DNA from 2 places in the Enterobacter sp. 186315 genome. Region 1 is predicted to be linked to the other one. Evidence: predicted binding sites of a transcription regulator. Region 1 holds the regulator's gene; the other holds the start of a gene.
What was found. The regulator LexA, encoded in region 1, represses DNA repair genes until DNA is damaged. The targets are predictions, from matches to a motif close to TNCTGTATGTACATACAGNA.

Region 1 (5,704 bases):
CCACCCTCCACGAAATACTCAACGGAATAGCCACGGCTGAACAGCTCGCCCAGATACTCGCGGAAGACGGTGGAATAGAGCTTGTTGCCTTTAAAGGTGCGTCGAATAAAGAACGCGCCCAGACGGCGGAAAATCGGCCCTGCTGGCCAGAAGTTCAGGTTAATCCCAGCGGCGATATGCGGCGGGACAAGACCCTGGTGATACAGCACGTAGGAGAGCAGCAGGTAGTCCATGTGGCTGCGGTGACACGGCACATAGACAATTTCATGTCCGTCGTGCGCCAGCTGGCGAACGCGCTCGGCGTTGTGAACGTTGATCCCCTGATAAAGGCGGTTCCACGTAAAGCCCAGAATACGGTCGGAGAGGCGGATCATCTCGTAAGAGAAATTCGCGGCGATCTCTTCCATCAGCGCGATGGCGTTCTGCTGCGCTTTCTCGTGAGAAATTTTCTTGCTGCGCGCTTCGTCTTCGACGGCGCGGGCAATGGCTTTCGAGGCCAGCAGCTTGTTAAAGAGATCCTGGCGCGCAGGCAGGCGCGGCCCGACGGCAGCCAGACGCTGGCGGGCGAAGTGCATACGCGCAACGCGCGCCAGTTTTTGCGCAATGATTTTGTCCGTACCGTGTTCGTCCGCCATGCGGCGCAGCGAAACGGAAGGGGAGAAACGCACAAAGCTGTCGCGTCCCAGCCAGGAGACCGCAAAAAACTTCTGAATACCGTTAAGCATACGCAGCGGCGGATTCTCTTCGCCTTTTTCGCGGCCCGGACGGCGGCCAAACATCACCGATACCGGCACCATCTGCACATCCAGCTGTGGATTGCTGCGGTGCAGGTCGAGGTAGTCGTGGAACAGTTTGATGGACTCTTCTTTCGGCGTGTAATAGGTAAACACGCGCGGCCCGCCGTGAATGAACACGTAGCGCGGCAGCAGAGTGCCGTCGATTTCGAGCGGCTCAAGCGGGTCAGGGAGGTCGTGCGCCAGACATTGGGCGCGGAGCGTCAGCAGGTCTGCCTTCGAGTTATAAGGCAAAACGTACATAATAGGGCGAGAGGTATCCAGCCCTAATTCCAGCGCAGGTTCCGCCGGGATAGACTTGCTTTTTACCAGGACGCTTAATGGTAAATTAAGTAATTTGTAGTAAATTCGTGGCCAGCCGGACATAAACGATGTAAAGCCTCTGGTTAATAATGCAAATGCGGCGCAAGGATAACAGAATGCGCGCAAAATTTCTGTTGTTACCCGTCATACTTAAGGCGGCAGCAAAACGCGCTGCAACCCTAATTACTGACGCTATTTTCACTAAAAGGTTCTTTTAATGGCCAATAATACCACTGGGTTAACTCGAATCATCAAAGCTGCCGGCTATTCATGGAAAGGTTTCCGCGCCGCGTGGATTAATGAAGCTGCTTTTCGCCAGGAAGCCGTTGCCGCCATTGTCGCGGTGATTATCGCCTGTTTCCTTGATGTTGACGCAATAACCCGCGTACTTCTCATCGGTTCGGTACTTTTGGTGATGATAGTGGAAATTATCAATAGCGCTATAGAGGCCGTGGTCGATCGTATTGGCTCCGATTTTCATGAGCTGTCCGGTCGTGCGAAAGATATGGGGTCTGCCGCAGTTCTGTTGTCGATTATTACCGCATTAATCACCTGGGGCACGCTTCTCTGGTCACATTTTCGATAAGCCTTCAGGAATCACTAACTGCCTGGTTTTTTGTGCAGTTTTTGATTCCAAATTCGCCTTTGACTGTATATACTCACAGCATAACTGTATATACACCCAGGGGGCGGAATGAAAGCGTTAACGACCAGGCAGCAAGAGGTGTTTGATCTCATCCGGGATCACATCGGCCAGACGGGTATGCCACCTACGCGTGCGGAAATCGCGCAGCGTCTGGGGTTCCGTTCTCCAAATGCTGCCGAAGAGCACCTTAAAGCACTGGCACGTAAAGGCGTACTGGAGATTGTTTCCGGCGCGTCTCGTGGTATTCGTCTGCTGGTGGAAGAAGAAACCGGTATTCCACTGGTAGGCCGCGTTGCAGCAGGTGAACCTCTGCTCGCACAGCAGCACATTGAAGGTCACTACCAGGTTGATCCTGGCATGTTCAAACCGAGCGCGGATTTCCTGCTGCGCGTTAGCGGGATGTCCATGAAAGACATCGGTATTCTCGACGGCGATCTGCTGGCGGTTCACAAAACTCAGGATGTGCGCAACGGTCAGGTTGTGGTCGCACGTATTGATGATGAAGTGACCGTTAAGCGTCTGAAAAAGCAGGGCAACACCGTGCAGCTGCTGCCTGAGAACAACGATTTTTCCCCTATCGTGGTGGATTTGCGCGAGCACAATTTCTCCATTGAAGGGCTGGCCGTCGGCGTGATCCGCAACGGCGAATGGCTGTAATCTCTTCCTGACAGGCTGCGGCACTCCCGCAGCCTGACTCATTTTTCTGCCCCGGTATGTTCTCATGTCATTGCTGACCGCTTCTGATAAGGCGCTGTGGCGTCTTGCGTTGCCGATGATTTTCTCCAATATCACCGTCCCGCTGCTGGGGCTGGTTGATACCGCCGTAATTGGCCATCTCGATTCCCCCGTCTATCTGGGCGGCGTCGCCATTGGCGCCACGGCAACCAGCTTCCTCTTTATGCTGCTGCTCTTTTTGCGCATGAGCACCACGGGCTTGACGGCCCAGGCGTACGGCGCGAAAGATCCGCTGCGTCTGGCGCGGGCGCTGGTACAGCCGCTGATCCTGGCCCTGGGCGCTGGCGTGCTCATTGTGCTTTTACGCACGCCGCTTATCGATCTGGCCTTACACATCGTGGGGGGCAGCGAAGCGGTGCTGGAGCAGGCCCGGCGCTTCCTTGAAATCCGCTGGCTCAGCGCTCCGGCCTCCCTGGCAAACTTAGTGCTGCTCGGCTGGCTGCTCGGCGTTCAGTATGCGCGCGCCCCGGTTATCCTGCTGGTGGTGGGCAACGTCCTGAACATTGTGCTCGATCTCTGGCTGGTGATTGGGCTGCACATGAACGTTCAGGGCGCGGCGCTGGCAACGGCCATTGCGGAATACGGCACGCTGATAATCGGCTTGTGGATGGTCTGGCGCGTGCTGCACATGCGCGGCATCTCTCTTGGGATGCTGAAAACCGCCTGGCGCGGGAATATCCGCCGGCTGCTGGCGCTGAATCGCGACATCATGCTGCGCTCGCTGCTGCTGCAACTCTGCTTTGGCGCGCTGACGGTGTTTGGCGCACGTCTTGGCCCGGAAATCGTCGCGGTTAACGCGGTGCTGATGACGCTGCTGACCTTCACCGCCTATGCGCTCGACGGCTTTGCGTATGCCGTGGAAGCCCACTCCGGGCAGGCCTACGGCGCGCGTGAAAGCGGTCAGCTGCGCGAGGTCTGGCGCGCTGCCTGCCGTCAGTCGGGGCTGGTGGCGCTGGCGTTTGCGCTGATCTACGCCTGTCTGGGCGAGCATATTATTGCGCTGCTCACCTCTCTGCCTGCGCTGCGGGAGCTGGCAAGCCACTACATTCTCTGGCAGGTGATATTACCGGTGGTGGGCGTCTGGTGTTATCTGCTGGACGGGATGTTTATTGGCGCAACGCGCGGCGCGGAGATGCGTAACAGCATGGCGGTGGCGGCGGCAGGCTTTGGCCTTACGCTGCTGACGGTGCCGTATCTGGGCAACCACGGCCTGTGGCTGGCGCTGGCGGTCTTCCTCTCCCTGCGCGGCCTGTCGCTGGCGTATATCTGGCACCGTCACTGGCGCAACAACACCTGGTTTGCTTCCCCTCACGACAGAGCGTGATGGTTAAAGATTCTGAATATGAAACTGACCGCCGAATCCTTAACTACAATAATTATCACGTCCAGCAGAAATGTACGTCACGGACGTTATGAATTCACGCTTAACACGAGGACACGATTATGAATAAAGACGAAATCGGCGGCAACTGGAAGCAATTCAAAGGTAAAGCGAAAGAACAGTGGGGTAAACTCACCGATGACGACATGACCGTCATTGAAGGTAAACGTGACCAGCTGGTAGGTAAAATCCAGGAGCGTTACGGTTACGAGAAGGACCAGGCTGAAACTGAAGTTAAAGACTGGGAAACCCGCAACGATTACCGCTGGTAACCCTTAGCAGTTTACGTCCCTCTGAAGGCGGCCTTGAGCCGCCTTTGTCTTTTCTAGCGCGGTTTTTTCTTCACCAGAATAGAGTGATCGTGCTGGCACTCATCGTGATGATTGCAGGATTCCACTTCTACACACGCAGAACATAGCCCGTGTGCTTCAATCACGTTATGGCGCAGCGCAAAGCCCATTTTCGCCGCCAGCGTATGCATAATATCTTCCACCCCTTCCGCACCCTCTTCTTTAACGACGCCGCAGCGGTCGCAAATAAACATGGCGGACGTGTGGGTCGGCTGGTCAAACAGATGGCACAGCACGTAGCTGTTGGTTGACTCAACCTTATGAACAAACCCCTGCTCCAGCAGGAAATCCAGCGCGCGATAAACGGTAGGCGGCTTGGCCTGCGGTTCGCTTACGCGCAGCAGATCCAGCAGATCGTACGCGCTGATCGCCCCCTGTTGCAGGCTCATCAGACGCAATACCTCAAGGCGCTGCGGGGTCAGGCGCACATTGCGTTGCGCACACAGCTTTTCAGCCTGCGCCAGCAGCTCTTTTGTGGACTTCTCCATGAAGCACCTCGGATGAAATAGGAAGGAAGACCCTCACTTTACCATGTTCTGCTAAAAACACCGAGGATCGCCAGGTGTGCTATACCTGACGCATCGCAATCCGGGGAGCACACCATGAAAAGACCTGACTGTATTCGACACTGGCGCGACGTTGAGGGCGCGGATGATTCCACCTATCCCGACAGCAACGAGCTTTTTTCCATCGGCGCGCCGCTGGCCCGCAGGCTCGGGCTGGGGCGCATCGGCATTCATCACGAGCGCCTACCGCCGGGACGGCGTACCTCTTACCCTCATGCCGAAAGCGACGAAGAGGAGTTTATCTACGTGCTGGAGGGATATCCCGAAGCCTGGATCAACGGCTATTTGTGGAAGCTGGAGCCGGGCGATAGCGTGGGGTTTCCTGCCGGAACCGGCGTGTGCCACACCTTTATCAATAACACCAGCGAAGAGGTGCGGCTGCTGGTCGTCGGGGAGGCGAACAAGAAACAAAACCGCATCTACTATCCGCTGAATCCGGAGTATGCCGCCACGCGTGAAGACCGCTGGGTAGACCATCCGCCGCAGTTTTTTGGGCCGCACGATGGAAAACCTGGGCGAAAATAATTTCCTCTTCTATAAATATTGAGGGCCGTCACAAATAACAACAGGCCCGCAGGGAATTTAACTTAAGGAAAAAGCGGGTCTTTTTGTACTTATTCACAGCAATAGTTCGCTCCTGTTTGGGTGATAACAGACAGGGTTAATTAATAACAGCTATAAGACGAGCATACTGTGAAAAAACATTTTAAATTTTCGGTGGTTAGCATCGCTGTCTCCTTTTTTGTGGCAAATCAGGCGGGAGCAGCCAATACCTGGACGGAGTCGCGTAGCGACGCAATGGGTGGCACGGGTGTCGCAGCAGGCACCTATGGCAGCGGGGCGCTGATCAACCCGGCGCTGCTGGCAAAGGCCAAACCTGAAGACGACGTGACGGTTATTCTGCCGTCGGTCGGCGCGCAGATTACGGA
Region 2 (5,704 bases), on a different contig from region 1:
TGGCCTGTTCCACCAGATCCGGATTAATCTCGCGTTTTACCTCAACGCCGAGGCTGCGAAACGCCTCCGCTTGCGCCAGCAGGTTACCGCGCCCGGACGAGAGTTTTTTCATCGCCTGACGATAGTTATCCTGCGCGCGATCGAGGCTTTGCCCCACAGAGGACATGTCGTCGACGAACAGGCGCATTTTGTCGTACAGCTTGCTTGCGCGATCGGCGATCTGCTGCGCGTTTCGACTCTGATGCTCGTAGCGCCAGAGGTTGGCGATGGTTCGTAGCGCCACCAGCAGCGTCGTGGGGCTGACCAGCATAATGTTATTTTTCAGCGCCTCGGTGATCAGTTCGGGCTGTCTGTCGAGCGCCAGCAGAAAAGCAGGCTCGACCGGGATAAACATCAGCACGTAGTCGAGCGAACGCAGCCCCGGCAGCTGCTGGTAATCTTTGCGACCGAGCCCGCGAATATGGCTACGCACGGAGGCGATGTGCTCCTGTAGCGCCGACTCGCGGGTGTAGTCGTCTTCGGCATTGAAGTAGCGCTCGTAGGCCACCAGCGTCATTTTGGCGTCGATGACCACGTCCTTGCCCTGCGGCAGACGCACGATGACGTCAGGCTGCATTCGCGAGCGGGCGTCGTTTTCGATGCTGACCTGGGTTTCGTATTCGTAGCCTTCGCGCAGGCCAGAGGCCTCCAGCACGCGGGTCAGCACCACTTCCCCCCAGTTGCCCTGCGCTTTGTTGTCGCCTTTGAGCGCGCGCGTCAAGTTAACAGCCTCCTGCGCCATCTGCGCGTTCAGCTGCTGGAGATTACGAATTTCATGCGCCAGGGTGTGCCGCTCGCGGGCTTCCTGACCAAAACTGTCCTGCACCTGGCGGCGAAAACCGTCCAGCTGCTCGCGCAGCGGCGTCAGCAGGCTGTTGAGGCTCTGGCGGTTTTGTTCATCGACGCGGCGGTTGCTGTGCTCGAAAATCCGGTTCGCAAGGTTTTCAAACTGTTCGCTCAGGCGCTGCTCGCTGTTAATCATCTGGCGGATTTTATCTTCCGCGTGCAGCTGGGTGGACTCAAGGCGGGTGGTGACTTCGCGGAGATCGGCCTCCAGCGAGGTGTTGATATCGCGCAGGTTGCGCAGTTCGTTGTTGAGCAGCTCGCACTCGTCACGCCAGTGTCCGCTCTGGGCAAGCTGTTGTTTCGTCGCGCTTAACTCAGCGACCATCTCCTCGCGCTCTGCCAGCTGATCGGCCTTCTGCTGCGCGTGTTGATAGCTGGACATCAGCCAGCCTAACCCCACGCCCACCAGCGCCATCACTGCATAAATCAGGATTGAGATATCCACACCGCCCCCACATCAAAGAATGACCCGCACAAAATAGAATTGTGCTGTATAAACGTCCAGTTTGAAAGGAGTTTCCTGCGAGGCGCTACGCAAAAAAAAGGCCGACAGGTCGGCCTTTTATCTTTGAAGAGAGGACTAGATCAGGCGGCGAGCCGCTTCAACCACAATTTTCACCGCATGACTTTCGGTCTGCTTCATGGTTTCGGCGTTCGGGATCTCCTGCTGGGTGCGGTTAACGATAACACCCGCCACCATACCGGCGCGCAGACCCTGGCTTGCGCACATGGTCAGCAGCGTTGCAGATTCCATCTCGTAGTTCATCACGCCCATCGCCTGCCACTCTTCCATAGAGCCTTTGAAGCGGCTCACCACGCGACCGGAGAAGGTGTCGTAACGCTCCTGGCCTGGGTAGAAAGTATCAGAAGAGGCGGTTACGCCAACGTGCGTGGTGGCGCCAACGGATTTCGCGGCTTCAACCAGAGCAGTCGTACATTCGAAATCAGCTACCGCCGGGAATTCCATGGGTGCGAAGTGCAGGCTTGCGCCGTCCAGACGGACGGAAGCGGTGGTCACCAGAACGTCACCCACGTTGATGTGCGGCTGAATCGCGCCGGTGGTGCCGATACGCAGGAAGGTGCGAATACCCAGCTGCGCCAGCTCTTCAACGGCGATAGAGGTAGACGGGCCGCCGATACCGGTAGAACACACGATAACCGGTTTGCCGTCCAGCTCTGCGCGCCAGGTAGTGAATTCGCGATGGGATGCCAGCTTGACCGGCTTATCCATCAGCGCGGCGATCTTTTCCACACGCTCCGGATCGCCAGGGACGATCGCGAGCGTAGCCCCTTGTAAATCGTTTTTAGTGAGGCCGAGATGAAAAACATCAGACTTAGACATAGGTGACTCCTCTGTGGGTCGGTTTAGTCAGGAGAAGTAAAACGGTACTTTACAGAAGCAGTGGGTGAAATTTCGTGACGCATCTCACCATGAATGAAAATGATTGCAGTTAATTTCCATAAAAAAGTGACTAACATCACATTAACAATCTTATAGCGCGGTCTGTTGCACAAAAGATAGACCGTATCAGGCAATGTGAGTTGTTAACACAGTGACTATATTTACCTTTGCGCTAACTCAACATTGGTACGGAGAATGCCATGACTGAAAAATCCGGTTTTGCACCTGCTGCTGCCCCTCATGCTTCAACGATTGTCACCACCCCGGAAGAGGCAATCAGCGCAGGTGAGACCTCTATCCCCTCGCAGGGGGATAACATGCCGGCCTGGCACGCCCGCCCGAAATCCGCCGACGGCCCGCTGCCGGTGGTGATTGTGGTTCAGGAGATTTTCGGCGTGCATGAGCACATTCGCGATATTTGCCGCCGCCTGGCGCTGGAGGGGTATCTGGCCATCGCGCCGGAACTCTATTTCCGCCAGGGCGATCCGAACGACTACAGCGATATCCCGACCCTGTTCGCCAATCTGGTGAGTAAAGTCCCGGACGCGCAGGTGCTGGCCGATCTTGACCATGTAGCCAGCTGGGCCGCCCGCAACGGCGGCGATCCGCACCGTCTGATGGTCACCGGCTTCTGCTGGGGCGGTCGCATTAGCTGGCTCTACGCCGCCCACAACCCGCAGCTCAAGGCAGCCGTGGCCTGGTACGGTAAGCTGGTGGGTGAAAAAACGCTGAATTCACCGAAGCATCCGCTGGATATCGCGGTCGATCTTAACGCGCCGGTGCTGGGGCTTTACGGCGCTGAGGACACGAGCATCCCGCTTGATACGGTGGAGTCGATGCGTCAGGCGCTGCGGGCGGCAAACGCCAAAGCGGACATTATTGTGTATCCCGAAGCGGGACACGCGTTTAACGCCGATTACCGTGCGAGCTATCACCCGGAATCTGCGAAAGACGGCTGGCAGAGAATGCTGGCGTGGTTCAGGCAGTACGGTGGGAAAAAAGCCTAAAGCCCGGTGGCGGCTACGCCTTACCGGGCCTGTCTGTAGGCCGGGCAAGCGCAGCCGCCACCCGGCAATTCAGCGCCGCTATGCCTGACGCAGGTTCTGCGCCGCCTTCACCATGTTCGCCAGCGCCGCGCGGGTTTCCGGCCAGCCGCGCGTCTTAAGGCCGCAGTCCGGGTTTACCCACAGGCGCTCCGCCGGAATACGCTGAGCCGCTTTCTTTAATAACGCTTCAATCCATTTCACATCCGGCACGTTCGGGGAGTGAATGTCATACACCCCCGGCCCGATTTCGTTTGGGTAGTGGAACTCTTCAAACGCCTCCAGCAGCTCCATGTCCGAACGCGAGGTTTCAATGGTGATCACGTCGGCGTCCAGCGCGGCGATAGAATCCATGATGTCGTTAAATTCGCAGTAACACATGTGGGTGTGGATCTGGGTGTCGTCCTTCGCTACCGCCGCGTTAAGGCGGAATGCCTCCACGCCCCACTGTAAATACGCATCCCAGTCGCTCCGACGCAGCGGCAGGCCTTCGCGCAGCGCCGGTTCGTCAATCTGGATAATGCCGATGCCTGCGGCTTCGAGATCTGCCACTTCGTCACGCAGCGCCAGCGCAATCTGCTTCGCAATGGTTTCACGGCTGACGTCCTCGCGCGGGAAGGACCAGCAGAGAATGGTCACCGGGCCGGTCAACATGCCTTTCACCGGCTTGTCGGTCAGGGACTGGGCATACTTCGCCCACTCCACGGTGATCGCTTCCGGGCGGCTGATGTCCCCGATTACCACCGGCGGCTTGACGCAGCGGGAGCCGTAGCTCTGCACCCAGCCGTTCTGGGTGAAGACGAAACCGTCCAGATGTTCGCCGAAATATTCCACCATGTCGTTACGCTCGGCTTCGCCGTGGACCAGCACGTCCAGACCCAAACGCTCCTGCTCAACAATCGCCTGCTTGATGTGTTCCGCGATGCCGGTCCGGTAGTTGCCCGCATCGAGGTTGCCCTTTTTGAAGTCCAGACGAAGGCCGCGAATTTCCGTGGTCTGCGGGAACGAGCCGATGGTGGTGGTTGGCCACGCGGGCAGGTTGAAGCGGGTGCGCTGCGCTTCCGCGCGGACTTCATAAGGGTTCTGACGCTGGCTGTCCTGAGCGGTGATGGCCGCCAGGCGTTTTTCCACCGCCGGATTATGCACGCGGGCCGAGTGACGACGCGCCTGAATCGGTGCGCTCCAGTCGGCAATGGCCGCCGTGTCGCCGCTGTTCAGGGCATCGCGCAGCAGCGCAAGCTCTTCACATTTTTGCAGCGCGAAGGCAAACCAGCTCTTCACCTCGGCATCCAGACGGGTTTCGACGCTCAGGTCGATAGGGCTGTGCAGCAGGGAGCACGAGGAGGCCACCCACAGCTCACGTTTGCCGACGATATCCTTTATTTGTGCATATTTCTCAGTGAGATCGGCGCGCCAGACGTTACGCCCGTTAACCAGCCCCGCAGAGAGCAGCCAGTCGATCGGCAGGCGCTTGTGCAGCTGGGCTACGTCATCGCTGCCGTGCACCAAATCCACATGCAGCCCCTGGACCGGCAGCGCGATGATAGTGTCGAGGTTAGGCGCTACGCCTTCAAAGTAGGTGGTCAGCAGCAGCTTCACCTGGCCTGAAAGCGCGTCGTAGGCCGGTTTGAAGGCGTCGAGCCATTCCTGCGGCAGCTCCAGCACCAGCGCCGGTTCATCGATTTGTACCCACTGAATACCGCGTTTCGCGAGCTCCACCAGCACCTGTTTGTAGACCGGCAGGATGTCGTTCAGCAGGCTCAGGCGGTCGAACTGCTCGCCCTTCACTTTGCCGAGCCACAGATAGGTAACGGGGCCGAGCAGAACAGGTTTAACGTTATGGCCCAGCGCCAGCGCTTCGTCCACTTCCTCAAGCAGCTGCGTCCAGGTCAGTTTGAACTGCTGGCCTTTCACAAACTCTGGCACCATGTAGTGGTAGTTGGTGTTAAACCACTTGGTCATTTCCGCCGCTGCCGCCGGTTCCCCGGTCGGTGCGCGGCCGCGCCCCAGGCGGAACAGGGTGTCGATATCCACCGATCCATCTTTGTTCTGATGACGAGCCGGCACGTTGCCAAGCAGCAGGCTGGTGGTCAGAACATGGTCGTACCAGGCGAAATCGCCCACCGGCAGCAGGTCAATGCCCGCCTGCTTTTGCTGATCCCAGTGGCGCGCACGCAGCTCGCGGCCCACCGCCAGCAGTTCGTCACGGGTGGTATTGCCCGCCCAGTAGCTCTCTTGTGCTTTTTTCAGTTCGCGACGAAGGCCGACGCGTGGGAAACCGAGGGTGTGGCTGCGAATCGTCATGGTGTGTCCCCTGTGAATTTTTAGGATTTAGCCGTCCAGATGTTTACACTTCCATAATGTGTAGGTACTG

Region 2: the regulator LexA is predicted to act here: its motif matches at 1,373-1,392, upstream of rmuC (DNA recombination protein RmuC).

What each region holds. Positions count from the first base shown of each region.
Region 1 covers NZ_JBPTTK010000014.1:35,295-40,998, forward strand. The annotation lists gene plsB (glycerol-3-phosphate 1-O-acyltransferase PlsB) at 1-1,160, opposite strand, end outside; gene ACSVHP_RS15795 (diacylglycerol kinase) at 1,315-1,683, shown strand; gene lexA (transcriptional repressor LexA) at 1,792-2,400, shown strand; gene dinF (MATE family efflux transporter DinF) at 2,465-3,802, shown strand; gene ACSVHP_RS15810 (CsbD family protein) at 3,922-4,131, shown strand; gene zur (zinc uptake transcriptional repressor Zur) at 4,185-4,697, opposite strand; gene ACSVHP_RS15820 (cupin domain-containing protein) at 4,812-5,300, shown strand; gene ACSVHP_RS15825 (conjugal transfer protein TraF) at 5,469-5,704, shown strand, end outside.
Region 2 covers NZ_JBPTTK010000018.1:16,390-22,093, forward strand. The annotation lists gene rmuC (DNA recombination protein RmuC) at 1-1,330, opposite strand, end outside; gene udp (uridine phosphorylase) at 1,466-2,227, opposite strand; gene ACSVHP_RS17645 (dienelactone hydrolase family protein) at 2,488-3,294, shown strand; gene metE (5-methyltetrahydropteroyltriglutamate--homocysteine S-methyltransferase) at 3,373-5,634, opposite strand.